DNA from 3 places in the Variovorax sp. P1_H2 genome. Region 1 is predicted to be linked to each of the others. Evidence: predicted binding sites of a transcription regulator. Region 1 holds the regulator's gene; each other region holds the start of a gene.

Region 1 (7,387 bases):
AGCGCCTGAACCTGACCGGCGATGCCGCGATCCTCGCCTGGGTCGAGAAGCAGCCGGGCCTCGACGCGAAGAAGTTCGCCGAGCTGTTCAAGTCGTTCTCGGTGGTCGGCAAGGCCAAGCGCGCCTCGCAGCTCACGACCGACTACCAGGTGGCCGGCGTGCCGGCGCTCGGCGTCGCCGGCCGCTGGTATGTCGACGGCGACACCGCCGGTTCGCTCGACCGCGCCCTGCAGACGGTCGACTTCCTGATCGCCGAGGCCCGCAAGGGCTGAGCGCCCGGGCGGTCCGGCCGCCCCGACTTCCGTCCACGAAGCCCGCTTCCGCGGGCTTTTTCGTCAAGGCCGCGCAAGTGGCGTCCCGGGGACGCATACAATCGCAGAGCAAGTTTCGTGCCTCTATGACCTCTCCCTCCTTCTCCTTTCCCCGCCGCCCCGTGCGCGTGCTGTTCCTCGCCATCGTGCTGGCCGGTCTCGCATCGCTGGCCCAGGCCGAGCAGGCTGACCGGAGCAAGCCGATGAACATCGAGGCCGACGCGATGCGCTACGACGACCTCAAGCAGACCAGCGTGTTCACCGGCAACGTGCTGGTGAACAAGGGCACGATCCAGATCCGCGGCGCGCGCATCGACGTCCGCCAGGACCCCGAGGGCTACCAGTACGGCGTCGTCACGGCCGAACCGGGCAAGCTCTCCTACTTCAAGCAGAAGCGCAATGCCGGCACCGACGAGTGGATCGAGGGCGAGGGCGAGGTCATCGAGTACGACAGCCGCGCCGACAACGTGAAGTTCATCCGCCGCGCGGTCATGCGCCGCCTGATCGGCGCCACGCCTAGCGACGAGAGCAGCGGTCCGCTGATCGTCTATGACCAGAGCAACGACACCTTCACGGTGAATGGCGCGTCGCTGCCGCCGAACGCCGGCGTGGCGACCCAGCCGAGCGGCCGCGTGAAGGCCATCCTGACGCCCAAGCCGGCGACCGTGCCGGCCGCGGCGCCGACGGCCGGCGCCGCCAAGCCCGCCGCCACGCCGGCGCCGGGCAATAGCCTGCGTGCCACCACCACGCTCGGCGGAGACTTCAAGAAGTGATCGAAGCAGCCGGAATCAGTGCCAGCGACGGCCAGCCGGGCAGCCGGCTGGAGGCGCGCAGCCTGCAAAAGAGCTATGGCAGCCGCAAGGTCGTCAAGGACGTGTCGCTGGCCGTGCAGAAGGGCGAAGTGGTCGGCCTGCTGGGCCCCAACGGCGCCGGCAAGACCACCTCCTTCTACATGATCGTCGGGCTGGTGCGGGCCGACGCCGGCGAGATCATGATCGACGGCGAGCCGATCGCCCACATGCCGATCCATCGCCGCGCGCGCATGGGCCTGAGCTATCTGCCGCAGGAGGCCTCGATCTTCCGCAAGCTGACGGTCGAGGAAAACGTGCGCGCCGTGCTCGAGCTGCAGAGCGAGCCCGACGAGCAGGGCCGCATGGTGTCGCTCGGCAAGGCGCGCATGGAAGAGCGTCTCGCCGAACTGCTGGCCGACCTGCGGGTCGACCACCTGCGCGATTCGCCGGCGCTGTCGCTGTCCGGCGGCGAGCGCCGCCGGGTCGAGATCGCGCGGGCRCTGGCGACCCAGCCGCGCTTCATCCTGCTGGACGAACCCTTCGCGGGCATCGACCCGATCGCCGTGATCGAGATCCAGCGGATCATCAACTTCCTGAAGGAGCGCGGCATCGGCGTGCTCATCACCGACCACAACGTGCGTGAAACGCTGGGCATCTGCGATCACGCGTTCATCATCAGCGACGGGCACGTGCTGGCACAAGGCACGCCTTCGGAGATCGTCGACAACACCGAGGTACGGCGCGTGTACCTGGGCGAACACTTCCGGATGTAGGAGCCCAATCTCGATGAAGCAGGGGCTTTCGCTTCGCGTCTCCCAGCACCTGGCGCTCACGCCGCAGCTGCAGCAGTCGATCCGGCTGCTGCAACTGTCCACGCTCGAGCTGAGCCAGGAAGTCGAACAGATGCTCGACGACAACCCGTTCCTCGAGCGCACTGCCGAGGAGGCGGCGCGCGAGGAATTCGGCCTGGAATCGGCGGATGCGCCGGTGCGCGACGAGGATCGGCAGGCCGAAGTCGAGGGCGATTTCGCGCCGGGTCCGTCGGCGCCGGCCGAAGTCGCGGTCGCCGCGTCCGAAACCGAGACGGCCACCGCCGACGCCGTCGACGCCGAGCCCGACTGGGAAGGCGACGGCACGGTCGACCTGGCGCCCGACGACAGCGAATGGGGCGGCGACGCCCCGGCGCGCACCAACAACCTGGGCGACGACGAGCGCACCGACGCCACCGAGCTGGCGCGCAGCCAGGAGTCGCTGCAATCCTTCCTGCACCGGCAGGCGCTGGGCCTGCGGCTCAGCGAGACCGATTGCGCCGCGCTGCGCTTCCTGATCGAGTCGCTCAACGACGACGGCTACCTCGAGGATTCGCTGCCGGCCCTGGCTTCGGGCCTGGCCGGCGACGACAACGACCAGTTCGACGACCTGGTGCACCACTTCCAGGTCGCGCTCGGCCTGCTGCAGAGCCTGGAGCCGGTCGGTGTCGGCGCCCGCAACCTCGGCGAGTGCCTGACGATCCAGCTGCGCGCGCTGGCGCATCCCGGCGAGAGCGCCGACGAGGCGCAGGTGCGCGAGACGGCCATCGCGATCTGCAAGCAGCCGATGGAGCTGCTGGCGCGGCGCGACTTCAAGCGGCTCGCGACCCTCACGCGCAGCAACGAGGAAGAGGTTCGCGCGGCCCTGCAGCTGATCGCCAGGCTCGAGCCCAAGCCCGGCCGCCGCTTCGTCGACGTCGAACGCAACGTCGTGATCCCCGACGTGATCGTCACGCGCATCGGCAACGGCACCCACACCAAGTTCCGCGTCATGCTGAACCCCGAGGTCATGCCGCGGCTGCGCGTGCACGACATCTACGCCGGCGCGCTCAAGCAGCACAAGGGCGAAGGCAGCCAGGCGCTGTCGCAGCGGCTGCAGGAGGCGCGCTGGTTCATCAAGAACATCCAGCAGCGCTTCGACACCATCCTGCGGGTGTCGAACGCGATCGTCGAGCGGCAGAAGAGCTTCTTCGTGCACGGCGAGCTGGCGATGCGGCCGCTGGTGCTGCGCGAGATCGCCGACGAGCTCGGCCTGCACGAGTCGACCATCAGCCGCGTGACCACCGCCAAGTACATGGCGACGCCCTACGGCACGGTCGAGCTCAAGTACTTCTTCGGCTCGGCGCTTGGCACCGAGACCGGCGGCAATGCATCGAGCACCGCGGTGCGGGCGCTGATCAAGCAGTTCGTCAGCGCCGAGGACCTCAAGAAGCCGCTGTCGGACAGTCAGATCTCCGAAATGCTCAAGGAGCAGGGGATCGAATGCGCGCGCCGCACGGTGGCGAAATACCGCGAGGCCCTGCGCATCGCGCCGGCCAATCTGCGCAAGGCACTCTAGCGATGCCTCGCGGCGCGGGCCTGGCGGTGCGCGGGCGGCGGCTCGGCGCGGCACTGATGGCGGCGCCTCTGCTGGCCGGCGGCTGCGCCATGCTGCCGGCCGAGTTCGAGCGCCAGCCATCGAGCGCGATCGCGGCCTCCGCGGCCACCACGCTGGGGCGGATCGCCAAGGCCTCCTCGCCCGATCCCGACCTGAGCGGCTTCCGGCTGATGCCCGGCGGCGACTTCGCGCTCGACACGCGCTTGCAGCTGGCGCGCCGCGCCGAGCGCACGCTGGACGTCCAGTACTACCAGATCGAGAACGACGAGACCGGCCGCTACTTCCTGCGCAGCCTGCGCGACGCGGCGCTGCGCGGCGTGCGCGTGCGGCTCTTGATGGACGACCTCTACACCTCCGGCGAGGACGAGCTGCTGCTGGCGCTGGCCGCGACGCCGAACCTCGAGCTGCGCCTGTTCAATCCGTTCCCGGCCGGGCGCGGCAGCATGGTGCAGCGCTTCTCGAGTTCGCTGTTCGATTTCGACCGCGTCAACCGCCGGATGCACAACAAGCTCTTCATCGCCGACGGCGCGATGGCGGTGGCGGGCGGGCGCAACATCGGCAGCCAATATTTCGCGCGGACCGCGGGCGCGAACTTCCTGGACATCGACACCTTCGTCGCCGGTGCGCTGGCGAAGCGCCTGGGCAGCCTCTTCGATCTCTACTGGAACAGCCCCTACGTGCGGCCGATCGGCACCGTGGTCGCTTCCTCGCTGACGCCCGAGGAACTGCAGCGGCGCTTCGAGCAGGCCACCGGCCCCGCCAACACCCCGGCGCCGCGGCCGCCGGCGCCGAACGACGTCCTGGGCTACGCGCCGCTGGGGCCGGAGCTGAAGGACGGCGCCCGGCTCGACCTGATCTGGACCCTGGCCGAGGCCTATGCCGACTCGCCCGACCGCGTGGTCGGCAAGACCGTGTCCTACGGGGGCGTGCCGCTGCTCGATGTCGACAGCGTGCGCTACAACGTGATCGAGCAGATGCGGCGCTCGCGTTCCGAAGTCACGCTGGTGTCGCCCTACCTGATCCCGGGCAAGGCCGGGCTCGAGGTGATGCGCGAGGTCCGCGGCCGCGGGGTCCGGATCAGCGTCGTCACCAATTCGCTCGCGGCCACCGACGAGCCGCTGGTCCACACCGGCTACCGGCGCTACCGGCCCGACATGCTGCGGCTCGGCGTCGAGATCCACGAGCTGAGCTCGGCGCGCACCAAGCGCAGCGTGCGGCTCGGGCTGTTCGGCTCGCAGGTCGGCCGGCTGCATGCGAAGGCGGCGATCTTCGACCGCCGCGCGCTGTTCCTGGGTTCGATGAACTTCGACCCGCGCTCGGACAACCACAACACCGAGATCGGCCTCTTCATCGCCAGCCCCGAGATGGCGCAGCAGATGCTCAAGCTGCTCGACGTGCTGAAGCAGCAGGGCGCCTACCGGGTGCGCTTTGCCGAAGGCAGCGAAGGTCTCGAATGGGTCACGATGGAAGACGGTGCCGACCCGGTGCTCACCGTCGAGCCCGACGCGGGCCTGTGGGACCGCGTGATGCTGGAACTGCTCGCGCCGCTGGCGCCGGAGAGCCTGCTGTAGAACCCGCGGGCCCCGGGCCCGCGCGCCGCTTCACTGGATGTTGACCGCCTCGACCTGCACCAGCAGCCTGACCTTGTCCTCGAAGCCGAAGGCCAGGCCCCAGTTGATGCCCCACTGGCTGCGCTCGACCGTGGTCTCGAAGTCGCCGCCGCAGATCTGGCGGTTGATCAGCGGGCTCAGGTAGCAGTTGAAGCGGTTGGCCTTGAGCAGCACGGGTCGGGTCTGGCCCATCAGGGTGAGCGTGCCGTTGACCTGCGTGACCTTGTCGCCGCTGAAGTCGAGGCGGTCGGCGACGAAGCGGGCGATCGGAAACTCGGCGACGTTGAAGAAGTCCTTGCTCAGCAGGTGGCGGTTGAGCAGGTCGACGCCGGTGTTGATGGAACTGATGTCCATCGTGATGTCGACCTTGCCGCCGGTGCCCGACGGGTCGATCTTGATCTGGCCGTCCTTGGTGCTGAAGCGGCCGCGGTTGGTGGTGGTGCCGTAGTGGCCCATCTCGTAGTTGACGAAGGTATGGGTCGGGTCGACCACGTAGCTGGCGCCCTTGACCGGGCCGCCCGCCGGCTTGGCCGCCGCCTCGGGCGCCTGCTGGGCGCCGGCCAGTGCAGCCGCGGCCGTCAGCGCGGCGAGGGTGAGCAGTTTCTTCATGACGAGCTTTCGGGTGAACGTGGAAACATCGGTGGACTTCACAGGGGGCCGAGCCCGGTCAGCACCAGCTTGAAGCGGACCTGGACGTCGTCGGCCACCATCGAGGTGTCGGTCCATTCGCCTTCGCCGATCTTGAAGGCGAGGCGCTGGATCGTCATGCTTCCGCTGGCGGTCGACTGGCCGTAGGACTGCGTGATCTCGACCGGCACCAGCACCTCCCTCGTGCTGCCCTTGATCGTCAGCCGGCCGGTGACCTCGAAGCGGCCGCCGCCCAGCGCCTTGATGCTGCTGGAACGGAAGTCGGCCTTCGGGAAGTGCTGGCTGTCGAACCAGGCCGGCTTGGGCAGTTCGGCGTCGCTCTGGGGCAGGCCCAGGCTGGCGCTCGCGACCTCGATCTGCAGCGCCACGCTGCCGCCCTCGGGCTGGCGTGGGTCGAAGGCCACCTGGGCGTCGAACTTCTTGAAGGCGCCTTCGACCGGTACGCCCATCTGCTTGGTCACGAAGACGATCTGGCTCGGGGCCGGCAGCAGCTTGGCCGGTGTCGCCGGCTCGGCGCCGGCTGCGCCGGCAATGAGGGATGCGGCCGCGCACAGCAAGGCGCGGCCGAGGGAGAACAGGGTCATGGGAAATGCCTTCGGCGTGGAAGCGGCGACATGCGGTCGAGCAGGCCGTCGCGGCCGATGACGTGGTGCTTGAGCGCGGCCGCGACATGGACTGCCGCCACCGCGGCGAGGCTGAAGGCGCCGACGCGGTGCTGCGGCTTCAGCACCGATTCGGCGAACGCCTTGTCGACCGGCACGAAGTCCGGCAGCGGCAGCACGCCGAGCCAGACGACCGGGAAACCCAGCGCCGAGCTGTAGGCCCAGCCCAGCAGCGGGACGGCGAAGAACAGCAGGTACAGCAGCAGGTGCAGCCCGCGGTGCGCGGTCAGCTGCCAGCCCGGCATCGCCGCCCGGATGCGCCCCGGCAGCGGCGGCGGCGGGTGCGACAGGCGCCACAGCAGGCGCAGCGCAGACAGTGCCAGGATCGTGATGCCGGCCCATTTGTGCCAGTTGTAGAGCTTGAGGCGCAGCGGCGAGAAAGGCAGGCCGGTCATCGACAGGCCGACGCCCAGAGAGCTCAGGATCATCAGCGCCAGCAGCCAATGCAGGGCAATCGCCACCGTGCCGTAGCGCGGGGCATCGGGGATATCGGCCAGGGGGGGCTGAGGCTGGGCCTGCATGGTCAAAGCATAGGCGCTTCAGCGCTGCACCCGCCGCAGCAAGGCCTGCAGCGTGGCGGGCTGCACGGGCTTGCGCAGCGCCTGCCAGCCGCGCTCGCGGGCCAGCTGCTGCGTCGCGTCGTCGATGTCGGCCGAGACCAGCGCGAGGGGGAGGGAAGGGCGCCGGCGCTGCAGTTCGGTCGCCAGCGCGATGCCGTCGAGCGGGCCCGGCAGCCGGATGTCGCACAGGGCGATGTCGAAGGCTGCCAGATCGGGCAGTGCGAGCGCCTCGGTCGCGCCGCCGCAGATCTGTGGCCGGGCCCCCCACAGGCGCAGCAGTGCCGCGATGCTGTCGGCCACCACCGCGTTGTCCTCGATCACCAGCACGACCAGGCCGGGGCGCAGCGCCTGCGTTCCCGGTGCCGTCGCGGTCTCGACGCCCGCCGCCGGAGCCGATGC
Region 2 (10,578 bases), on a different contig from region 1:
AGCAGATCCTGGCCAGGGGCGGCCGTCCGCTGCACGTGATCGAAGGGCCGCTGATGGACGGCATGAACATCGTCGGCGACCTGTTCGGCCAGGGCAAGATGTTCCTGCCGCAGGTGGTGAAGTCGGCCCGCGTGATGAAGTCGGCCGTGGCCCACCTGATCCCCTACATCGAGGAAGAGAAGCGCCTGGACGAAGCCGCCGGCCGCGACGTCCGCACCAAGGGCAAGATCATCATCGCCACCGTCAAGGGCGACGTCCACGACATCGGCAAGAACATCGTCACGGTCGTGCTTCAGTGCAACAACTTCGAGGTCGTGAACATGGGCGTGATGGTGCCCTGCCACGAGATCCTGGCGCGCGCCAAGGTCGAGGGGGCCGACATCGTCGGCCTCTCGGGCCTGATCACGCCGAGCCTGGAGGAGATGCAGTACGTGGCCGGCGAGATGCAGAAGGACGATCATTTCCGCATCCGCAAGATCCCGCTGCTGATCGGCGGCGCCACCACCAGCCGCGTGCACACCGCGGTCAAGATCGCGCCGCATTACGAAGGGCCGGTGGTCTACGTGCCCGATGCCTCGCGCAGCGTGAGCGTGGCGCAGTCGCTGCTGTCGGAGCAGGCCGCGAGCTACATCGACGAGATCAACGCCGACTACGACAAGGTGCGGCACCAGCACGCCAACAAGAAGCAGACGCCGCTGTGGCCGCTGGCCCGCGCGCGCGCCAACAAGACGCCGGTCGACTGGTCGAACTACCTACCGCCGGTGCCCAAGTTCATCGGCCGCCGCGTGTTCCGCAACTTCGACCTGACCGAACTCGCGAAGTACATCGACTGGGGCCCGTTCTTCCAGACCTGGGACCTGGCCGGCCCGTTCCCGGCGATCCTCAAGGACGAGATCGTCGGTACCGAGGCGGTGCGCGTCTATGCCGACGGCCAGCGCATGCTCAAGCGGCTGATCGAGGGGCGCTGGCTCAAGGCCAGCGGCGTGATCGGCTTCTGGCCGGCCGACACCGTCAACGACGACGACATCGCGCTCTACACCGACGAGTCGCGCAGCGAGGTCGCGCTGACCTGGTGGGGCATGCGCCAGCAGACCGAGAAGCAGGCGATCGAGGGCGTGATGCGGCCCAGCCGCTGCCTGGCCGATTTCGTCGCGCCGCGCGAGAGCGGCTTGAAGGACTACGTGGGCATGTTCGCGGTCACCGCCGGCCTGGGCGTCGAGAAGAAGGAGAAGTACTTCATGGACGACCTCGACGACTATTCGGCGATCATGCTGAAGGCCCTGGCGGACCGCCTGGCCGAAGCTTTCGCCGAGGCGCTGCACCATCGCGTGCGCACCGACCTCTGGGGCTATGCGGCCGACGAGGCCCTGAGCAACGAGGACATGATCGGCGAGAAGTACCGCGGCATCCGGCCGGCGCCCGGCTATCCGGCCTGCCCGGACCACAGCGTGAAGCGGCCGATGTTCGAGTTGCTGAACTGCGCCGAGATCGGCATGACGCTGACCGACAGCCTGGCCATGATGCCGGCCGCCAGCGTCAGCGGCTTCTACCTGAGCCACCCCGACGCGACCTACTTCAACGTCGGCAAGATCGGGCACGACCAGTTGCAGGACCAGGCGGCGCGGCGCCATGAGAGCGAGGCCGATCTCGAGCGTCTGCTGGCGCCGAATCTTTGATACCAACAGGCCGTCGCTAGCAGGCGCGGCGAGCGGGAGTTCCTATTCAGAAGTTGATGTTCGGAGCCGCGCACTATGCGGCGGCGGCGGTCTTCGTGGTCGCCTGCTGGGGCTTCGGCCGGGCGCTGCTGGCGCGCATCGGCGCGCCGCCGCGGCGCGACCGCGGGCTCGAGACCGCGATGGCCGCCGCCGCCGGTCTCGGTCTCATCGTCTGCGTCTTCCAGGCGATCGCGATCGCCGGGCTGTTCGGCCGGACCGCGGTGATCGGCACGGTCGCGCTCGGCCTGATGGCGGTCGCGCTGCAGGCGCCGGCCTGGCTGCGCGAACGTCATGCAAGCGCGCCGCCCGCGCCCTTCGACTTCGTCGAGAAGCTGGCCCTGCTGGCACTGGCGCTGACCGCGCTGCCGGCCCTGGTCGAGCCGCTGGCGCCGCCGGCCGTCTTCGACGAGTTGATGTACCACCTGCCCTATGCGCGCGAAGTGGCGCAGAGCGGCCGGCTCGGCATCCACGAATGGTTGCGCTATCCCTGGTTCCCCTACAACTACAACCTGATTCATGCCGCCGGGCTGGTGCTCGGCGACGACGTCCTGCCGCATCTGCTGAGCGGGCTCGCGGGCTGGCTGTCGGTGTGGATGGTCTACCGGCTCGGCGTGCAGCATGCGAGCCGGCTGACCGGCCTCGTGGCCGCCGCCATCTGGCTCGGCATCGCCGACTTCGAGAGCGCGCTGATCGACATCGCCGTCGCGCTCTTCGTGCTCGCGGCCTGCACCGCCCTGTGGTGGTGGCGCGAATCCGCCGACACCGCGCGCGAGCCGCGCTGGCTGGCGCTCGCGGCCTTCTTCCTCGGCGTCGCCGCGGGCTCCAAGTACCAGGCGCTCACCGTGCTGCCGCTGGTCGGCCTGTTCGTGCTGCGGCGCGAGCGCCGGCTCAAGGTCTGGGGCGTGGCGCTGCTGTGCTTCCTGATCCCCTGCGTCTATTGGTATGCGCGCAATGCCCTCATGACCGGCGACCCTTTCAACCCGATCGGCTCCCGGCTGTTCGGATTCACCAACTGGATCCCGGCCGACTACAAGAATCAGGTCGACGACGTGAGGTCCCATGCCGCGTGGCCCAACGGCTTTCTCTGGGGCGTGCTGTTCGCGCCGCTGGGCCTGCTCTGGAAGCGGTCCCCCGCGGTTCGTGCGGCGGCGGTGTTCAGCGCCTACTCCCTGCTCGTCTGGGCCCTGACCTCGCGCTATCCCCGCTACCTGGCCGCCTCGGTGCCGCTGATCGCGCTGGTCTCGGTGGTCGGTTGGCAGGCGCTGCTGGGCGGCGTGGCGAGCGGGCTGCGCCGCCTGCTGCCGCGCTGGAGCCAGAGCGGCGCGCTCGACCGCGCCGGCCGCTGGCTGGGCGTGCTGCTGCTGGTGGCGGGGGTCGGGGTCTCCTTCCACCTGACGCGGCGGAGCATCGCGACGATCGCGACCACGCCGGCCGAGCGCGCGGCCTTCCTCGAGGCCCACGTTCCGGGCTATGCGGTCATGAACTACCTGCGCGAGCACGCGGCGGGCCGCGTCTACCAGATCGCGCTGATCGAAGCCACCTACTACGGGCCGGCGCAGGTCTGGGGCGATGCGATCGGGCCCTGGCGCTATTCCGATTTCATCGTGCTGCCGCCGGCCGAGTTCGCCCGCAAGCTGCGCGGCCTCGGCTTCGAGGCGATCGCGGTGGGCGCCGGGACCGCGCCGGTGCTCGAAGCCCGGCCCGGCTTCCTTGACCATTTCGCCCTGATGTACGAAAAAGCAGGCGCCAAGGCCTACCGCATCCTGCCTCCCAAGAATGACTGACCACCCTGACCTCAGCGGGCTGCGCATCGCCGCCGTGATCCCCTGCTTCAACGAGGCGCTCGCCATCACCCAGGTGGTGGAGGCGTTCCGCGCCGCGCTGCCCGAGGCCGAGATCTACGTCTTCGACAACAACTCGACCGACGGCACCGCGGCCGTGGCGCGCGCCGCCGGCGCCACCGTGACCCATGTCGCGCTGCGCGGCAAGGGCAACGTGGCGCGGCGCATGTTCGCCGACGTCGAGGCCGATGTCTATGTGATGGTCGACGGCGACGCCACCTACGACGTCAGCGAGGTGCGCCGGCTGATCGCCTTGATGGCGGAGGGCAACCTCGACATGGTGGTCGGTTCGCGCGTGGACGACGGCGCCGATGCGCAGACCTACCGGCGCGGCCACCGCTTCGGCAACGCGCTGCTGACCGGCGCCGTGGCAAGACTTTTCGGCGGCCATCTGAGCGACATGCTGTCGGGCTACCGCGTGTTCTCGAGGCGCTATGCGAAGTCTTTCCCGGCGGTGTCGGAAGGCTTCGAGATCGAGACCGAGCTGACCGTGCATGCGCTCGAGCTGCGCATGCCCTTCGCCGAGGTGCCGGTGCCGTACCGCTCGCGGCCCGAGGGCTCCGAAAGCAAGCTGTCGACCTATCGCGACGGCTGGCGCATCCTGAAGACCATCTGCAAGCTGTTCGTGAGCGAGCGGCCGCTGCAGTTCTTCTCCGGCATCGCGGGCCTGCTGGCGCTGCTGTCCGTGATCCTCGCCGTGCCGCTGGTCCTGACCTACCTGCAAACCGGCCTGGTCCCGCGGCAGCCCACGGCCGTGCTGGTGACCGGCACCATGCTGGTCGCGATGCTGTCGCTGGTCTGCGGCGTGGTGCTGCACACCGTGACCATCGGACGGCAGGAGGCCAAGCGCCTGTGCTACCTCGGCATTCCGGGCGTGCGCGAGCGCATCGGCAAGGCATGAAGCTCGGTCGCGAGTTCCTGTCCTTCGCCGTGGTCGGCACGATCGGCTTCGTGGTCGACCTCGGCGTGCTGTACCTGGTGGCGCCGGCGCTCGGCTGGTATGGCGGGCGCGTGGTGTCCTTCATCGCGGCCGCGACCGCGACCTGGATACTGAATCGCCACTACACCTTCGGTCACCGGCGCTCGGAAGCGTCGCTGGCGCGCGAGTACGCCCGCTACCTGCTGACCATGCTGGGCGGCGCGCTGGTCAACTACGCGGCCTACGCCCTGACCCTGCATTGGCTGGGTGGCCCGCTGGCGCCCGCGCTCGGCGTCGCCGTCGGCAGCTGCGCCGGCCTGGCGGTCAATTTCCTGACGGCGCGCTTCCTGGTGTTCAGGTAGCCCGGCCGGCGCAGCTGGGCCCCTTCGTGAAACACCGCGGAACCGGCTTCGCCGGGCCGCTGGTGTGGGGGCTGAGGAGCCGCGGCTCCAAGCCTGCCTGCGCAGACTTGGACGGCTTCGAAGAGCCGCTGCCTCTGGCAGCGACTCGAGGCGACTACTGGGGCGAGCTAAACCACCACCGGAATTTCAGTCGCCGGCGGGGTGTTGCGGCTGCGGCCGCAGCGCACGATGCCGTCGATCATCACCATCCCGACGCCCGGGATGTCTCCGAGCTGCACGCTCTCGAGCAGGGTCTTGCCGGCGGTGTGCTGCGCGCGGTCCATGAAGACGAAGTCGGCGTCGCGGCCGACCTCGATCAGGCCGCAGTTGAGCTTGCGGATGCGCGCCGTGTTGCCGGTCGCGAAGCAGAACACCAGTTCGGCCGGGATGTTGGCGATCGAGGACAGCATCGCCACCATGCGCAGGATGCCCAGCGGCTGCACGCCCGAGCCCGCCGGCCCGTCGGTGCCGAGGATCACGCGGTGCGGGCACTTGAGGTCGAGCGCCGCCTTGGCCGCCGCGATGGCGACGCGCTCGTTGCCGTTGTGCACGATCTCGATCGCGCGCGACGACTTCTCGCACAGCTCGCAGACATGCGCCTCGGGCAGCGCGGTGTGGCCGCCGTTGATGTGGCCGATGATGTCGGCGTCGGCCTCGAGCACCACGTCCTTGTCGATCAGGCCCGAACCCGGGATCGACGGGCCGCCCGTGTGGATGGTGCTCTGGATGCCGTACTTGCGGGCCCAGGCGACCATCTCCTTGGCTTCGTAGCCGGCCTTGACCGAACCCAGGCCGACCTCGCCCAGCAGGCCGACGCCGGCCTCGGCCAGTTCCTTGAAGTCGCTCTCGACCATGCCCTTTTCGATGACCGGCGCGCCGGCCAGCACCTTGACGCCGCCGGGGCGGAAGTTGTCGAAGGCGCGCTGCGCGGTGATCGCCAGTGCCTTGAGGCCGACGATGTCCTTGGGCCGGCCGGGCAGGTGCACCTCGCCGGCCGAGATCATGGTGGTGACGCCGCCGTGCATGGTCGAGTCGATCCAGCCGATCTGGCCCTGGCGCGGGGTCCAGTCGCCGAACACCGGGTGCACGTGGCTGTCGATCAGGCCCGGCGCGACGCAGGTCTTCTTGACGTCGATGACGGTCTTCGCGCCTTCCGTGTCGCAGTCCTTCTCCTTGCCGACCGCGACGATCAGGCCGTCGTCGACGACGATGGTGTCGGCGTCGAGGATGGGTTTGTCGATATCGCCCGAGAGCAGCAGGCCTATGTTCCGGATGACGACCTTGCCCGACTTGGCGCCGGTTGCGACTTCTGCCATTTCAGGCCTCCCGCCGGGCCGCCCCAAGGGAGGCCTGCGCCCCCTCGGGGGGCAGCGAATACACGAAGTGATGAGCGTGGGGGCTTTTCATTTCAGGCCTCCCGCCGGGCCGCCCCAAGGGAGGCCTGCGCCCCCTTGGGGGGCTGCGAACGCATGTGAGCTTTGGGGGTCATATTTCTCTCGTGGGGTGGGTTTGTATCTTCTTCCGAAGCGCCGGCATCGACCGTGCGCAGCACGGTCTCGATGACGAAGTCTTCCCAGTGCGCGACCGCCTCCGCCGTCTCAAGGGGCTCGCCGAGGAACGCGGTCAGCGTGTGCCGGTTCGAGGTGTAGAAATAGCCGGTGGACGCGATCAGCAGGTACAGGTCGCGCGGCGCGACGTCGTCGCGAAACAGTCCCTGCGCGACGCCCGCTGCCACGATCTCGCTGATGATGGAGATCGCCCGCGACGAATATTCGCGGGCCCGCAGCGACTTCGCGATGTGCCGGCCCTTGTGCAGGTTCTCGGTGTTCAGCAGCGTGACGAACTCGGGGTTCTTGCGGTAGTAGCCGAGCACGAAGCGGATCACCGCGGTCAGCGACTCGACCGGCCGCGAGGCGTCGAGGTCGATCGCGGCCTCGGCGTCGTCCATGCGCCGGTAGATGCCTTCGAGCACCGCGATGAACAGGCCTTCCTTGCTGCCGAAGTAGTAGTAGATCATGCGGTCGTACGACTTCGCGGCCTTCGAGATCTTCTCGACGCTGCCGCCGTCGTAGCCGTACTTCGCGAACACCTTGGTGGCTGCGCGCAGGATGCTCTCGCGCGTGGCCTGCGCTGCGGCTTCGCGCACGCCGGTGCGGCGTGTCGCAGGCTTGGGCGCGCCTTTGCGCGGGGCTGCCTTGGACTCGGCCATCTCGGCGCGCCGGCTACTTCTCGGCGAAGGCGCGTTCGACGACGTAGTCGCCGGGCGTCGACGTGTTGCCTTCCTTGAAGCCGCGGGCCTCGAGGATGTGCTTGAGGTCGACCAGCAGGCCCGGGCTGCCGCACAGCATCACGCGGTCCTCGGCGGCATTGAGCGGCGGCAGGCCGAGGTCGTCGGTGAGCTTGTTGGTCTCGATCAGGTCGGTGATCCGGCCCATGTTGCGGAACTCCTCGCGCGTCACGGTCGGGTAGTAGAGCAGCTGCTTCTCGATCATCTCGCCGAGGATCTCGTGCTTGGGCAGGTGGTCGGTGACCAGGTCGTGGTAGGCCAGCTCGTCGACCTGGCGCACCCCGTGCACCAGGATGACCTTCTCGTACTTCTCGTAGGTCTCGGGGTCGCGGATGATGCTCATGAACGGCGCCAGCCCGGTGCCGGTGCCGAACAGGTAGAGCCGCTTGCCCGGCAGCGTGTAGTCGATCAGCAGCGTGCCGGTGGGCTTGCGCCCGACGATGACGGTGTCGCCGACCTGGATGTGCTGCAGCTTGGAGGTCAGCGGGCCTTCCTCGACCTTGATGCTGAGGAACTCCAGGTGCTCTTCATAGTTGGGGCTGACGATGCTGTAGGCCCGCAGCAGGGGCTTGTTGTTGACCTTCAGGCCGATCATCGTGAAGTGGCCGTTCGAGAAACGCAGGGCCGGATCGCGCGTGGTGGTGAAGGTGAACAGGCGGTCGGTCCAGTGGTGGACGCTCAGCACACGTTCTTCGCTGAATGCACTCATAAGGGTCAGGAATGGTTATGAACGAAAAAGGGATGCACCAATTGTCGGCGATGCAGGAGAAAACACCATTGCAAGCATCGGGCCCGTTTGCTACATTGATCTCGAAAATGTAGTGTTCACCACATGAAGGTGTAGTGGATGCTACACAAACGTCAGTTCCAGCACAAGTGAAGGTGCAGGCGGGTTTCCGGCACAGATGTTGCACTCCCGCTGGCCTCACCCCAAGAAATTGCCACGAGGTTCCCCGCGATGACCGAACACACCAAGACAGACGGACTGCCCGGCATGGACATGCCGGTGCTGCCCGAGGCGACCGGCCGGGCGCCGCTGCGCAACGAGCGCATGAATGCCGCCAAGGTCGAGTGCAATGCCTGCCCCGTGCTGTGCCAGATCTCCGAGGGCCGCACCGGCGCCTGCGACCGCTACGCCAACCGCGCCGGCGTGCTGGTCCGGGTCGACCCGGTGGTGCTGCTGCGGCGCGAACTGGCCAGCGAGTCGCCCGCGCTGGTGCCCTTCGCCCGCGTCGGCAACGAGATCGACGAGGTCGAGCGCACCGAGCCGCCGGTGGCCGATGCCGACTGGACCGGCGATCTCCTTCACGCCGACGAGGTCTTCGTGACCGGCGTGGGCTCCTCGACCACCTACCCCGACTACAAGCCCGCGCCCTTCATCGTGGCCTCGAAGGCGCAGGGCGTCGACATGGTGACGGTGGTCACCGAGGGCATCTTCAGCTACTGCAGCTTCAAGGTGAAGATCGACACCGACCGCTTCCTGGGCGCCGAGCAGGCCAACGTGCGCTACAAGGGCGAGGTCGTGGGCCACGTCACCACGGCCGAGTACGGCTCGCAGATGCTGTCGCTGGGCGGCGTGCACCACCTCACGGGCGGCAGCAAGAAGGAAGGCCGCATGACCTGCGAGCTGATGCAACTGCTGGGCAACAAGCAGGCGGTCGAATGCGTGATCGACGGCGGCGCCAGCATGCTCATCCAGGCCGGCCGCGCACCGATCGTCAACGGCGTCGAAGAAAAGCGCATGCGCGTGGGCTGCGGCTCGGCGGCCGTGGGCATCTTCGCGCGCCAGCTGTTCGGCCATGCCGACGAGGTGGTGGTGGTCGACGACCACATCACCGGCGTGCTGACCGAGCACCAGGCCGGGCGCTGCCTCGACATGCCGTCCTCGGGCATCCAGATGCGCGGGCGCAAGTCGACGCCCGGGCGCTATTTCCAGGTCGCCAATCCGGGCAACGGATGGGGCGGCACCGACATCGCCGACCCGCTGTCGATCATCGAGGGCTGGGAGGAGGGCGTGGCGCGGCCGGGCCTGCGCCTGCTCATGACCTCCACCACCGGCGAGCATGCCCAGTGGTATGTGCTCGACGAGCAACTGCAGCCGGTCGAGCAGCCGATGCCCGCCGACGTGCGCCGCATCGTCGATCGCATCGGCGAGAACTGCGAGCCTTCGCTGTGCACCGTGCTGTTCCTCGGCGGCGCCGGCGGTTCCTTGCGCGCCGGCGTCACCGAGAACCCGGTGCTGCTCACGCGGGCCATCAAGCGTGCGCTGGTCAACGTCACCTGCGGCGGTGCGCCGGCCTATGTGTGGCCGGGCGGCGGCATCACGGTGATGGTCGACGTGCTGCGCATGCCCGACAACAGCTTCGGCACGGTGCCGACCCCGGCCATCGTGGCGCCGATCGAGTTCAGCATGCGCCGCGAGGACTATGCCGCGCTCGGCGGCCACATGGACCACGTGTTCACGCTCGAGCAGGCGCTGGCGCGCGGCGCCTGGCAGGACGACGGTGCGCCGCTGTCGCGCCAGTGGCTGCGCATGGATGCGGCCAATCCCTGGCCGCTCGGCCGGCCGCCGATGCTGGGCTAGGACTAGGACTAGGACATGTCTGCACAACGCACCGCGCTCGACGGCGGCCGCTGGCATTTGAACCACGGCCCGATCGACATCATTGCCGAAGCCCACGGCAATGACGTCGAGGTCGCGGTCGCGCACGAGCATGCCTGGCGGCGCTTCGCCGTGCTGCTCGATGAACTGGTGGCCGAACTGCCCCTGCTGCGTCGCCCGGTGGGTACCGACTGTCCCGTGAAGGGCCCGGTCGCCCGCCGCATGTGGGAAGCCTGCGCACCGTTCCGTGCCGGCTTCATCACGCCGATGGCGGCGGTCGCCGGCGCGGTGGCGCAGGAACTCATCGCCTGCTTCCACCGCCCGGGCATCGAGCGCGCCTGGATCAACAACGGCGGCGACATCGCGCTGCACCTGGCGCCCGGGCAGACGGCGCGCATCGGTCTGTTCGCCGACCTCGCGCGCTTCGACCTGCGCGACTGCGGCCCCATCACCACCGATGGCCAGTTCGAGCTGCGTGCCGAGCATCCGGCGCGCGGCGTCGCCACCAGCGGCTGGCGCGGCCGGAGCTTCTCGCTCGGCATCGCCGACAGCGTGACGGTCTTGGCGGCGACAGCGGCCCAGGCCGATGCGGCGGCCACCGTGATCGCCAATGCGGTCGATGCCGACGATCCCGGCATCCGCCGCCGCCCCGCGAGCGAATGCAAGGACGACAGCGACCTCGGCGACATCCCGGTCACGGTCGACGTGGCCACGCTGGCGCCCGCCATCGTGCACCGTGCACTGGAGGCGGGCGTCGCGCGCGCCGAGCGGCTGCAGCAGCTCGGGCTCGCATGGTCGGTGGTACTGGTCTGC
Region 3 (10,578 bases), on a different contig from region 1:
ATCGCGCTTGAAGTTCTTTTCCTTGTAGTCCTCGGTCTTGGTCCACTCGACGATCTGCTTGACGGTGTCGTCGGAATGGTTGAACTCGAACTGTTCCTTCTTCGTGCGGAAGATTTCCTGGTACTCGGGCTCACGGAACAGCAGTTCGTGGTCGAGGATCTTGTCGGCTGATTGGGGCATGGCGGGCTCCTTGGGGTTTCTGTGAGGCGATAGGGGTCGGTGATCGGGGGGTCGGCGATCACCGACCACCCGGTGTCAGGCGGCTTTCTTCCAGGGCGCCTTGGTCAGGCTCCAGATCGGGCTGGAGATGGCCATGTCCATGTCGCGCGCGAAGATCGCGAAGCCGTCGTAGCCGTGGTAGGGGCCGGAATAGTCCCAGCTGTGCATCTGGCGGAACGGCACGCCCATCTTCTGGAACACGTACTTCTCCTTGATGCCGGAGCCGACCAGGTCGGGCTGCACCTGTTCGACGAACTTCTCGAACTCGTAGCCGGTGACGTCGTCATAGATCAGCGTGCCGTCCTTCACATAGTGGGTGGTGCGCTGGTAATCGTCGTTGTGGCCGAACTCGTAGCCGGTGCCGACAACGTCCATGCCCAGGTCCTCGTAGGCACCGATGACGTGGCGCGGGCGCAGGCCGCCGACGAACAGCATCACCTTCTTGCCCTGCAGGCGCGGCTTGAAGCGCGCGATCACCGCATCCATCAGCGGACGGTACTTCTCGATCACGCGCTCGGCGTTGGCCTTGATGGTGTCGTCGAAGTGGCTGGCGATCTCGCGCAGGCTCTTCTCGATCATGGTGGGACCGAAGAAGTTGTATTCGACCCATGGAATGCCGTACTTCTCTTCCATGTGGCGGCTGATGTAGTTCATCGAGCGATAGCAATGCAGCACGTTGAGCTTGGCCTTGGGCGTGTTCTCCAACTCGGCGATGGAGCCGTCGCCCGACCACTGCGCGATCACGCGCAGGCCGATTTCCTCCAGCAGGATGCGGCTGGACCAGGCGTCGCCGCCGATGTTGTAATCGCCGATGATGGCCACGTCGTAGGGCGTGGATTCGAAGTCGGGGCGCTTGTTCGGATCGACCTTGTCGAACACCCAGTCGCGGATCGCGTCATTGGCCAGGTGGTGGCCGAGCGACTGGCTGACGCCGCGGAAGCCCTCGCAGCGCACCGGCACGATGGTGTGGCCTTCGTACTGCTTGGCCTTCTTCTTCGACACGGCCTCGATGTCGTCGCCGATCAGCCCGATCGGGCATTCGCTCTGGATCGAAATGCCCTTGTTCAGCGGGAACAGCTCCTGGATCTCGTCGATGATCTTGTCGAGCTTCTTGTCGCCGCCGAAGACGATGTCCTTCTCCTGGAAGTCGGAGGTGAACTGCATCGTCACGAAGGTGTCGATGCCGGTGGTGCCGATGTAGTAGTTGCGGCGCGCGGCCCACGAATACTGGCCGCAGCCGACCGGGCCGTGGCTGATGTGGATCATGTCCTTGATCGGGCCCCAGACGACGCCCTTGCTGCCGGCGTAGGCGCAGCCGCGGATGGTCATGACGCCCGGCAGCGACTTGATGTTGGACTTGACGCCGCAATCGGGCTTGCCTTCTTCGAAGGTTCCGAGGTGCTTGGCGCGCCGCTTGGCCATCTTTTCGGGATAGGCCTTCAGCACTTCATCGATCAGGGCCTTGTTCGCGGCCTTGCGTTCTTCAACCGTGGCGGTCATGGGGATGCTCCGTAGGGTGGGTGGGGGCGGTACGGACCCGCAGCGGCGGACGCTCATGGCGTCAAGCGGCAGCGGGCCCGGGTCGGCGTCAGGCCGCGGCGGCCAGTTCTTCGGCGGTCTTGCCGACCTGGGACTCGTCGACCTGCTTCATGATCCCGTGCTCCATGAGCAGGTCTTCGAGCTGGTCCATCGTGATCGGGGTCGGGATCGTGCCGTTGCCCGCGTTGTCGTGGATCTTGGTGGCGAGCGTGCGGTATTCGGCGGCCTGCTTGGATTCCGGCGCGAACTCGATCACCGTCATGCGGCGCAGTTCCGCGTGCTGCACGATGTTGTCGCGCGGCACGAAATGGATGAGCCGCGAGCCCAGCATCTTGGACAGCGCATCGGCGAGTTCGAGTTCCTTGTCGGTCTGGCGTTCGTTGCACACCAGCCCGCCCAGGCGAACGCCGCCCGAGTTGGCGTACTTCAGAATGCCCTTGGAGATGTTGTTGGCCGCGTACATGGCCATCATCTCGCCGGACATCACGATGTAGATCTCTTGCGCCTTGTTCTCGCGGATGGGCATGGCGAAGCCGCCGCACACCACGTCGCCGAGCACGTCGTAGGACACGTAGTCCACGCCGTCATAGGCGCCGTTCTCCTCGAGGAAGTTGATCGAGGTGATCACGCCGCGGCCGGCGCAGCCGACGCCCGGCTCCGGACCGCCGGACTCGACGCAACGGATGTCGCGATAGCCGATCTTCATGACGTCTTCCAGCTCCAGGTCCTCCACCGAACCGGCTTCCGCGGCCAGCGAGAGGATGGTGTCCTGTGCCTTCGCGTGCAGGATCAGCCGGGTCGAGTCGGCCTTGGGGTCGCAGCCGACGATGAGGATCTTCTGGCCGAGTTCCGTCAACGCCGCGAGGGTGTTCTGGGAAGTCGTCGATTTGCCGATGCCGCCTTTGCCGTAGAAGGCGATTTGCCGAAGTTTGGCCATAGCAGTACTCCATTCAGGAAGGGTTGAAAAACAAGGTTGCGTAGCCGCGCCCATGTCAGCCTGTCGTGCCTGTTGGTCTTCTTCTGTGGGGTCACGCATCGGCCGGACCTGTGTCCGCGCAGACCCTTCTTCGCAGCTTCCATGCCATGCTGTTTCAGCTCCTTCGGCAGGGCTCTTGCCATGCCCTTCCACAGAGGGAAAACAGGTGTTCGGCGCACACCGCAATGCCGGTCGGCGCACATTGTTCGCTTCGCGACAAACGCTGCACGGCGCGTCGGAAAAAAGACCTGCCATGCAACACGCGGGGCCGCTTTGTGTCGGGTTTGCAGTGCGCCGCAGGCCGACATCCCCTGGTACGTTCGTTGCAGGAGACAGCACATGAACGCCGCCGCGAACAACACCCTGCCGCTGCTCCAGCGCCCCCCGCACTTCGACATGCTCGGCGGCCGGGCCGGTGTCGTGCAGCTGGTCGACTCTTTCTATCGCCACATGGACACGCGGCCCGATGCGCGCGGCATACGTGCCATGCATGCGCCGGACCTTGCCTCGACCAAGGCCGTGCTCGTGCTCTACCTGTGCGAGTGGCTCGGCGGCCCCAAGGCGTATTCGGCCCGCCGTGGCCRCCCCCGCCTGCGCATGCGCCATGCGGGCTTCGCCATCGGCACGGACGAACGCGATGCCTGGCTGGCCTGCATGCAGGCCGCGCTGCTGGACGGCGGCGCCGCGCCCGCGCTGCGAGACGAACTCATGGCCGCCTTCTTCAAGACGGCCGACTGGATGCGCAACACGGCGCCGCCCCCCGCTTCCGCTTCTTCTGTATCCATCACCACCAAGGAATCTTCATGAATGCCACGCTGGACCGCAAGGAACTCGACGACACCGCGTTTGCCCGGCTCGAGAAGGAGGGGCGGCTGCTGAACCCCGTGTTGAAGGCGCCCACCGGCAAGTTCGGCCGTTTCGGCTTTCGCGGCGAACTGGCGCTGCGCTTTGCGCCCAAGCTGGCCGACGAGGCACGCCCGCCGGAACTCACGTGCGACCAGGTGATGGCCATCGGGACCACCGGCGACCGGCACCTGCCCTTCTTCGCGGGCTACCTGCTGAGCTTCGAGCACCTGAAGGATGTGGCCGAGGTGCTGGGCGAGACGCTCAGCGCAGGCGGCAAGTACTTTCTGTTCTGCAACAACATCGACCTGAGCAAGAAGTACCAGGTGCCCTACAAGGGCGCCCTGTTCTACGTGCTGCCGATCGACGAGAGCACGGTCTACAACGAACTGCTGACGCTGCTGTACCTGGAGAAGAACGAACTCAAGAAGAAGGACACCGCCGGCAAGCTCGATGCGGTGGCCGATGCGGCGATCAAGTTCGACGTCACCTTCGACACCATCACCTACGCCGAGGGTCTGGAACTGATGGGCCCGGTGCGCAACCCCAACGAGAACCGTCCGGTTTGAGCGCGGTACCGGCCATGAACGCCCTGCATCGACGCCTGGCCGTGGCTGCGTCCGCCGGCACTTCTCGCGCCGTGCGCCGCACCGCCGCATGGCGCGAGGCGGCCAACACCGCGATGCCGCCGCAGTCGCATGCCGAACTCGCGACCTGGCTGGCACAGCAGGACTTTCCCGGCCCGCAGGCGCGCCGCGACAACGGCGACACGCCGCTGATGCGGGCCGCATGGCATGGCGAGCATGAGGTGGTCGAGGCCTTGCTGGCCGATGGCGCTGCGCCCGATGCGGTGAACGACGAGGGCAACAACGCGCTCTGGTTCGCCTGCCTGCACGGCGGTCCGGCGACCATCCTGCGGCTGATCCAGGCCGGCACGCCGATCGACCATGCCAACGACGACGACATCACCTGCCTCATGCAGGCCGCCGCCAGCGGCCGGCTGGAGATGGTGCACCTGCTGCTGGCGCAAGGGGCGGCGCCGGACCTGAGCGCGCCGGACGGCCGCAGCGCCTTCGACATGGCCGCCGACCGAGGGCTGGAACTGCTGCGCCTGGCCCGTCGCCGGTTGGCCGCTTCGCCCTGAGCCCCCCATGCCGGCCGCACGCTCAGCCACTGTCCTGGCCTACCACGCGCGCACCAAGCACCGGCTGGAGCGCTACGCCGCCGGTCCGCAGACGCTCGACTGGGACGCCCGGCCCGACCCGTTCCGCCGCTTCGCCGGTGCGCCCGCCGCGGCGCTGCCGCTGCCGGCCGACGGCGAGGACCTGCCCTGGCCGCACATCTTCTCGCCCGGCGCCGTCGCGCCGCGCCCCCCCACGCGCGACAGCGTGGGCCTGCTGTTCGAACTGTCGTTCGCGCTGTCGGCCTGGAAGCAGTCCGGCCCCGACCGCTGGGCGTTGCGCTGCACGCCTTCCAGCGGCAACCTCCATCCGACCGAGGTCTATCTGCTGGCGCGCGGCGTGGAGGGCCTCGAAGACGGCCTCCACCACTACACGCCAAGGGAGCACGCGCTGGAACTGCGGGCGCGGACGCTGCCGTGCGGGAGCGGCGAAGCTGTCCCGCGCACCCCGCGCCTGCTGGTCGGCTTCAGCTCGATCCACTGGCGCGAGGCCTGGAAGTACGGCGAGCGCGCATTCCGCTACTGCCAGCTCGACATGGGCCACGCCGTCGGCGCGCTGCGCTATGCGGCCGCGGTGCTCGGCTGGCGCGTGCAGGCCTGCGGGCTGGAGCATGCCGCCATCGCGCAGTTGCTGGGCCTGGACCGCGCCGACGACTTCGCCGGCGCCGAGCGCGAGGAGGCCGAAGACCTGTTCGAACTGCGGCATTCGCCCGCGCAGCCCGGGGTGGAAGATCTCCTCGCATGGATGGCCGGCGGCGCGTGGAGCGGCCACGCCAACCGGCTCGACGCGCGGCCGATGTACCGCTGGCCGGTCATCGACGAGGGCGCCCTGGCCTCGCGCCGGGACACGCGCGTCGCGGCCTCGCCGCTGCCGCCGATGGTCGAGCGCCGCCTGCCGCCCGGCACCTGCCGGCCCGCTGCCGCGCTGATCCGTTCGCGCCGCAGCGCCCAGCAGTTCGACCGGCGCGCCCGGCTCGATGCCGGGCGCTTCTGGCCGATCGCCGCCGCCCTGATGCCACGGACCGCCGATGCCGGCGCGCCCTTGCCCTGGGATGTCTGGACCGCCGAAGCTCGCCTGCATGCCGTGCTGTTCGCCCACCGCATCGACGGCCTCGCGCCGGGCACCTACCTGCTGCCGCGCGATGCCGCGGCGCAGCCCGCGCTGCGGGCCGCCCTGCCTCACCTGGCGTGGCGGCCGGTCGCGGCCAGCCCCCCCGAGGTGCCGCTGTACGAGTTGGCGCCCAACCCCGCGCTCGCGGGCACGCTGCGCACGCTGAGCTGCCATCAGGCCATCGGCGCGGAGGCCGTGTTCGTCATCGCGCTGCTGGCCGATTTCCGTCCGGCGATCGACGGCGAGCCCTGGCGCTACCGCGAACTGCTGCGCGAGGCCGGCTTGGTCGGCCAGGTGCTCTACCTCGAAGCCGAGGCTGCAGGCCTGCGCGGCACCGGCATCGGCTGCTACTTCGACGACCCGGTCCACGCGCTGCTGGGCCTGCCCGACGCGCCGCCGGCGCGTTGGCAGGTCGTGTATCACTTCAGCGTGGGGCTGCCGCTGACCGACGAGCGCATCGCCAGCGAAGCGCCCTACGGCGCCCGCGCGCGCCAGGAGGACACGCCATGAAGGGCCAGCGCACATTCCGCCGTCTCACGCTGGCCGAGCTCGGGGCCTGGCGGCTCCAGCGGCCGGACGCGCTGCTGCTCGACGCGCGCGACGCCGCCAGCCACGCGCGCGATGGCTGGCCCGGCGCCGTGCGGATCTCGGGCGACAACCAGGACATGCTGCTGCTGCGCACCGACCGCCGGCGCCCGGTGCTGATCTACTGCCACCACGGCAACGCCAGCCAGGCCTACGCGCAGATGTTCGCCGACTTCGGCTTCACCGACGTGCACGACCTGATCGGCGGCCATGCCGCCTGGGCGGTGGCCGGCGCCGGCGCCGACCCCTCGGGCAAGCCGCCCGCGCCCGCGCTGGCGGCATGGCTCGCGCGCGAAGGCTTCGCCGGCCCGGATGCGCACGGCGCGCACGGCAACACACCGCTGATGGCGGCCGCGTGGCGCGGCAACGCGGACATCGTCGAGGCGCTGCTGGCGCACGGCGTCGCGCTGGACGCGACCAATGCCGATGGCAACAACGCCCTCTGGCTGGCCTGCGTGCACGGCGATCCGCGAGGCCTTGCGCGCCTGGTGGCGGCGGGCGTGCCGATCGACCATGCCAACGCCGCGGGCGCGACCTGCCTCATGTACGCAGCATCCTCCGGCAAGGCCGAGATCGTGCGCACGCTGCTCGCGCTGGGCGCCGACCCCGCGATCCGCTCGCAGGACGACTTCAGCGCGCTGGACATGGCCGCCAGCGTCGAGTGCCTGCAACTCCTGCGCGTCGTCGCCTGAACGTCCCTTCCATGGCCCACATCACCCACGCACCGCTCGAAGGCTGCGCCGCCGCCACGGACGGCTGCGCACCGACGACTTGAACCGGAGACCGGAATGCCCCTCTACGACTACCACTGCCCCGCCTGCGGTCACCGCTTCGAGATGCTGGTGCGCTCCGGCACCCAGCCTGCCTGTCCGCAGTGCGGCAGCACGGCCCTGGAGAAAGCTGTCTCGCGCATCGCGCCCGCCGGCAAGATCGAGGCCATCCGGATGTCGAACCGCCGCGCCGCGGCGGCCCAAGGTCACTTCGACCAGTACAGCGCTTCCGACCGCGCCAGGCTGCTCAAGGGAAAGAACGTCTGATGGACCTCGTCTACAAAACGACCATGCTGGCCCAAGGCGGCCGTGGCGGCCAGGTGCAAAGCGAGGACGGCAGCTTCAAGCTCAGGCTCGTCGTCCCGAAGGAGATGGGCGGCAAGGGCGACGGCCCCAATCCGGAGCAGCTCTTCGCGGCCGCGTTCGCGGCCTGCTTCGAACATTCCGTGCGCCACATCGCCCGCGCCGGCAAGCTGCCGCTGCGCGGCTGCTACGTCGAGGCCGTGCTGTCGATGTACGTGAACTTCGAGGGCGCCTACCGCATGGCGTTGAGCCTGACCGCCTTCATGGCCGGAACGCTGGACCAGCCCACCGCCGACAGCCTGATGGAACGCGCCAGGGGCATCTGCCCCTACGTCGACGCCACCAAGACGAGCATGACACTGAACCTCAAGGCGGTGCTCGACACGCCGGTGGCAGCCTGAGCCGTGCGGCGCCGACCCTTCTTCTTTCTCACCGCCAGCAAGGTCGACGCGTGGCTCATGCAGATCCAGTGAACCCGCAGCCGCCGGCCGTCGGCGCGCTGCCGCGCGGCCCGATCGCCTACAGCCCCGCCCGCTTCGCCGACGCCAAGGCGTTCGTCTTCCGCCTGTGGTGCGAACTCGCCCTCGAGCGCCAGGCCCCGGTGCCCAGCGATCTTTCAGGGGCCTGCAAATACGGCTCGCTCTTCGTGCAGGGTGTCTTCGGCGGCGTCATCGAGGGCCACTATGCCCACCAGTTCAACCGGATCGACGGACGCCTGATCGACCTCGGCCACGACGCGCTCGACGTCGGCCGCATGCGCAACCCGTACCTGCACGACGCCGACTACTTCCTGATTCCCGAATACCGCGACCGCCTTGCCCGCTGCGCGCCGCGGGTGGAGGCATGGGTGGCAGGGTTCCTGTGTCCTCCTCTCTCTTCTCCTGAAAGGCTCACACCATGTTCATCGCCATGAACCGCTTTCGCATCGCGCCGGGCCGCGAAGCGGAATTCATCGAGGTCTGGCGCCAGCGCGACAGCAGGCTGGCCGAAGTGCCGGGCTTCCAGCGCTTCAATCTCCTGCAGGGGCCGAGCGACGCGCAGGCGACCGTGTTCGTCTCGCATTCGACCTGGGAGAGCGCCGAGGCCTTCGGGGCCTGGACGCGCTCCGAAGCCTTCCGCGCCGCGCATGCCGGTGCCGGCCAGCAGCGCGGCCTCTACCTGGGACCGCCGCAGTTCGAGGGCTTCGAGGCCGTGCTGTAGCCGGCCGGGCCGTTCAGAAAAGCCCGCACCGGTACACCGGTACTTCGGGAAGGCCAGCCGGCGGATTCTCGGCCAGGCGCTGCGGGCACCTTGGCGTCCCGGCGTTCACAACTGCATCTGGAACAGGTCCGACTGGCTCTGCCGGTACACGCGCAGCCACAGCAACGTTGCCGGCACGAGCGATTCACAGGCGAACCAGAGCGCCTCGTCGAGTTCCTCCCCGGCCGGGCCGGACAGGCGCGGGCGCAGCGCCTCCCAGCCCCGCCAGGCGAGTTCGGGCATTTCGAGCCGAACCGCGGGATCGACCTGGCCCATGCTGTCCGCCAGAGTCCTGAGCTGTCGCAGCACTTCGGCGCGCGTCAGGCGCGAGCGCAGCAGTTCGTCGCGCTCCAGCCCTTCGACGAGGATGACCACCGCCGTGCCGGCCTGCTCGATGATGGCCAGCAGCGCGCTGGTCTCGATGGGGCGGACGCCTGTCATGCCGGCACCGCCGTGCGCTGCGCGTGCGCGGATGCCGCGAGCAGGCGCGTGTTCAGTTCCAGTGCGAACTCGCGCCAGGCCGCCGCGAGATCGCGTGCGATGGCGCGCTGCAGCAACGCATCGGGCCGGTGCTCGCCGGGAAAGTTCGACAGCGCGCACGAACTGCCGTTGAAGGCCAGCGCATTCGACAGCAGTTCGCCGTTCCAGCCCTTGAAAGCGACCAGCAGTGCAGGCGTCAGCGCATGCCGGCCGGCTTCGGTCGGCCCGGTGCGGTCGAGGCCGAGATCAGGCAGCAAGCCGTCGAGCGCGAGCAGCGTTTCGCTGTAGACCTGCTCGACGGTCGCCAGCAGCGCGCGCTGCGTCAGCTGTTCCGCCTGCTGGGCGGAGAGCAGCCGCGCCAGATGCTGGCGATAGTGCGAAGGGGCCTGGGCGCGGCGCGCCGACACCTCGGCCTTGAACCGGCCGAGCGGGTCGTCCGCATCGCCGGCGCCGGCAGGTGCCGCGGGCACCGGCGCCAGCGCCCGTGCGATGCGCGCCGCCGCTTCCAGCGCGCCTTCCATGTGGCCTGCGCCGTGCGCGGCGCTCTCGCTGCTGCCGAAGTACAGGCGGCCCGCCCAGTGCGGCCGTCGCAGTGCCGGGTCCGCCTGCGGCGGCTCGGGCGGACCTTCGCGGTCGGCGGTGCTGCAGGTCCAGGGCTCGCCGGCCCAGTCGAGCATGTGCAGGTGCCCGTCCTGGTGCGCCTGGGCGCCGTGGAGCTGGGCAAGCTGGCTCTCGATCAGCAGCGGCATGCCGCGCCGGAAGTCGACACGCTGCGCGGCGCCGAGCGCGACGAAGCCGCCCAGCGCGCCGGCGCCCGTGGCCGCGTCGCTGGCATCGAACACTTCCCCCAGCACGGCCTGGGCATGGCGCACGAAGGCGTTGCCCGAATGACCCGCCACGCGCCAGAACGGGCGCGGGTAGGTGGTGACGGCCTTGGCCTGCGCGGCCATCCAGGTCGGCGTGGCGGCGAGCGCTTCGGCCAACGCTGCCGGCAGCGGCGGATCGAAGGCGATGCGCTCGTGCACCAGGCGCGGCGGCAGCGCCAGCACGGCATGGCGCGCGCGCAGCGGGCGCGTGCGGCCGTCCTCTTCGAGTTGCAGTTCGAGCCAGGCGCCGTGGTCGCGCAGCAGGCGCAGCGCGCTGCCGGTGTACACGCTGCCCTCGGGCAGGGCGGCGGCGAGCGCATCGACCAGGCGTGCCGCGCCGCCTTCGATGCGCTGCGCGCCGGCATGCACGCCGCCGGGCGCTTCGCGGCGCTCGGGCTCGCGGTTCGGGTCCGTGAGCCACAACGCATCGCCGGGGTCGTGCTGCGGCGCGCTCGCCAGGCCGAACT

The links. The regulator sigma-54, encoded in region 1, starts transcription at its own class of promoters, with help from an activator protein. The targets are predictions, from matches to a motif close to TGGCANGNAANCTGCTTT.
Region 2: AC1D2E_RS26195 (6-hydroxynicotinate reductase) is a predicted target of sigma-54. The motif match lies at 8,061-8,078, and genes of this name have one in related genera.
Region 3: nifH (nitrogenase iron protein) is a predicted target of sigma-54. The motif match lies at 2,825-2,842, and genes of this name have one in related genera.

Annotation. Positions count from the first base shown of each region.
Region 1 is NZ_JBFUCJ010000157.1:3,639-11,025, reverse strand. It holds gene AC1D2E_RS32285 (thiol:disulfide interchange protein DsbA/DsbL) at 1-272, shown strand, start outside; gene lptA (lipopolysaccharide transport periplasmic protein LptA) at 398-1,084, shown strand; gene lptB (LPS export ABC transporter ATP-binding protein) at 1,081-1,875, shown strand; gene AC1D2E_RS32270 (RNA polymerase factor sigma-54) at 1,889-3,469, shown strand; gene AC1D2E_RS32265 (phospholipase D family protein) at 3,472-5,079, shown strand; gene AC1D2E_RS32260 (YceI family protein) at 5,110-5,727, opposite strand; gene AC1D2E_RS32255 (YceI family protein) at 5,766-6,350, opposite strand; gene AC1D2E_RS32250 (cytochrome b) at 6,347-6,949, opposite strand; gene AC1D2E_RS32245 (sensor histidine kinase) at 6,968-7,387, opposite strand, start outside.
Region 2 is NZ_JBFUCJ010000096.1:5,333-15,910, forward strand. It holds gene metH (methionine synthase) at 1-1,676, shown strand, start outside; gene AC1D2E_RS26165 (phospholipid carrier-dependent glycosyltransferase) at 1,733-3,499, shown strand; gene AC1D2E_RS26170 (glycosyltransferase family 2 protein) at 3,492-4,457, shown strand; gene AC1D2E_RS26175 (GtrA family protein) at 4,454-4,837, shown strand; gene AC1D2E_RS26180 (amidohydrolase family protein) at 5,005-6,192, opposite strand; gene AC1D2E_RS26185 (TetR/AcrR family transcriptional regulator) at 6,285-7,085, opposite strand; gene AC1D2E_RS26190 (ferredoxin--NADP reductase) at 7,099-7,872, opposite strand; gene AC1D2E_RS26195 (6-hydroxynicotinate reductase) at 8,122-9,747, shown strand; gene AC1D2E_RS26200 (UPF0280 family protein) at 9,763-10,578, shown strand, end outside.
Region 3 is NZ_JBFUCJ010000001.1:166,768-177,345, reverse strand. It holds gene nifK (nitrogenase molybdenum-iron protein subunit beta) at 1-180, opposite strand, end outside; gene nifD (nitrogenase molybdenum-iron protein alpha chain) at 256-1,719, opposite strand; gene nifH (nitrogenase iron protein) at 1,808-2,695, opposite strand; gene AC1D2E_RS00915 (group II truncated hemoglobin) at 3,074-3,541, shown strand; gene AC1D2E_RS00910 (hypothetical protein) at 3,538-4,146, shown strand; gene AC1D2E_RS00905 (ankyrin repeat domain-containing protein) at 4,161-4,721, shown strand; gene AC1D2E_RS00900 (nitroreductase family protein) at 4,729-6,378, shown strand; gene AC1D2E_RS00895 (ankyrin repeat domain-containing protein) at 6,375-7,145, shown strand; gene AC1D2E_RS00890 (FmdB family zinc ribbon protein) at 7,242-7,490, shown strand; gene AC1D2E_RS00885 (Ohr family peroxiredoxin) at 7,490-7,927, shown strand; gene AC1D2E_RS00880 (hypothetical protein) at 7,978-8,439, shown strand; gene hmuQ (heme-degrading protein HmuQ) at 8,424-8,726, shown strand; gene AC1D2E_RS00870 (hypothetical protein) at 8,832-9,206, opposite strand; gene AC1D2E_RS00865 (flavin monoamine oxidase family protein) at 9,203-10,578, opposite strand, start outside.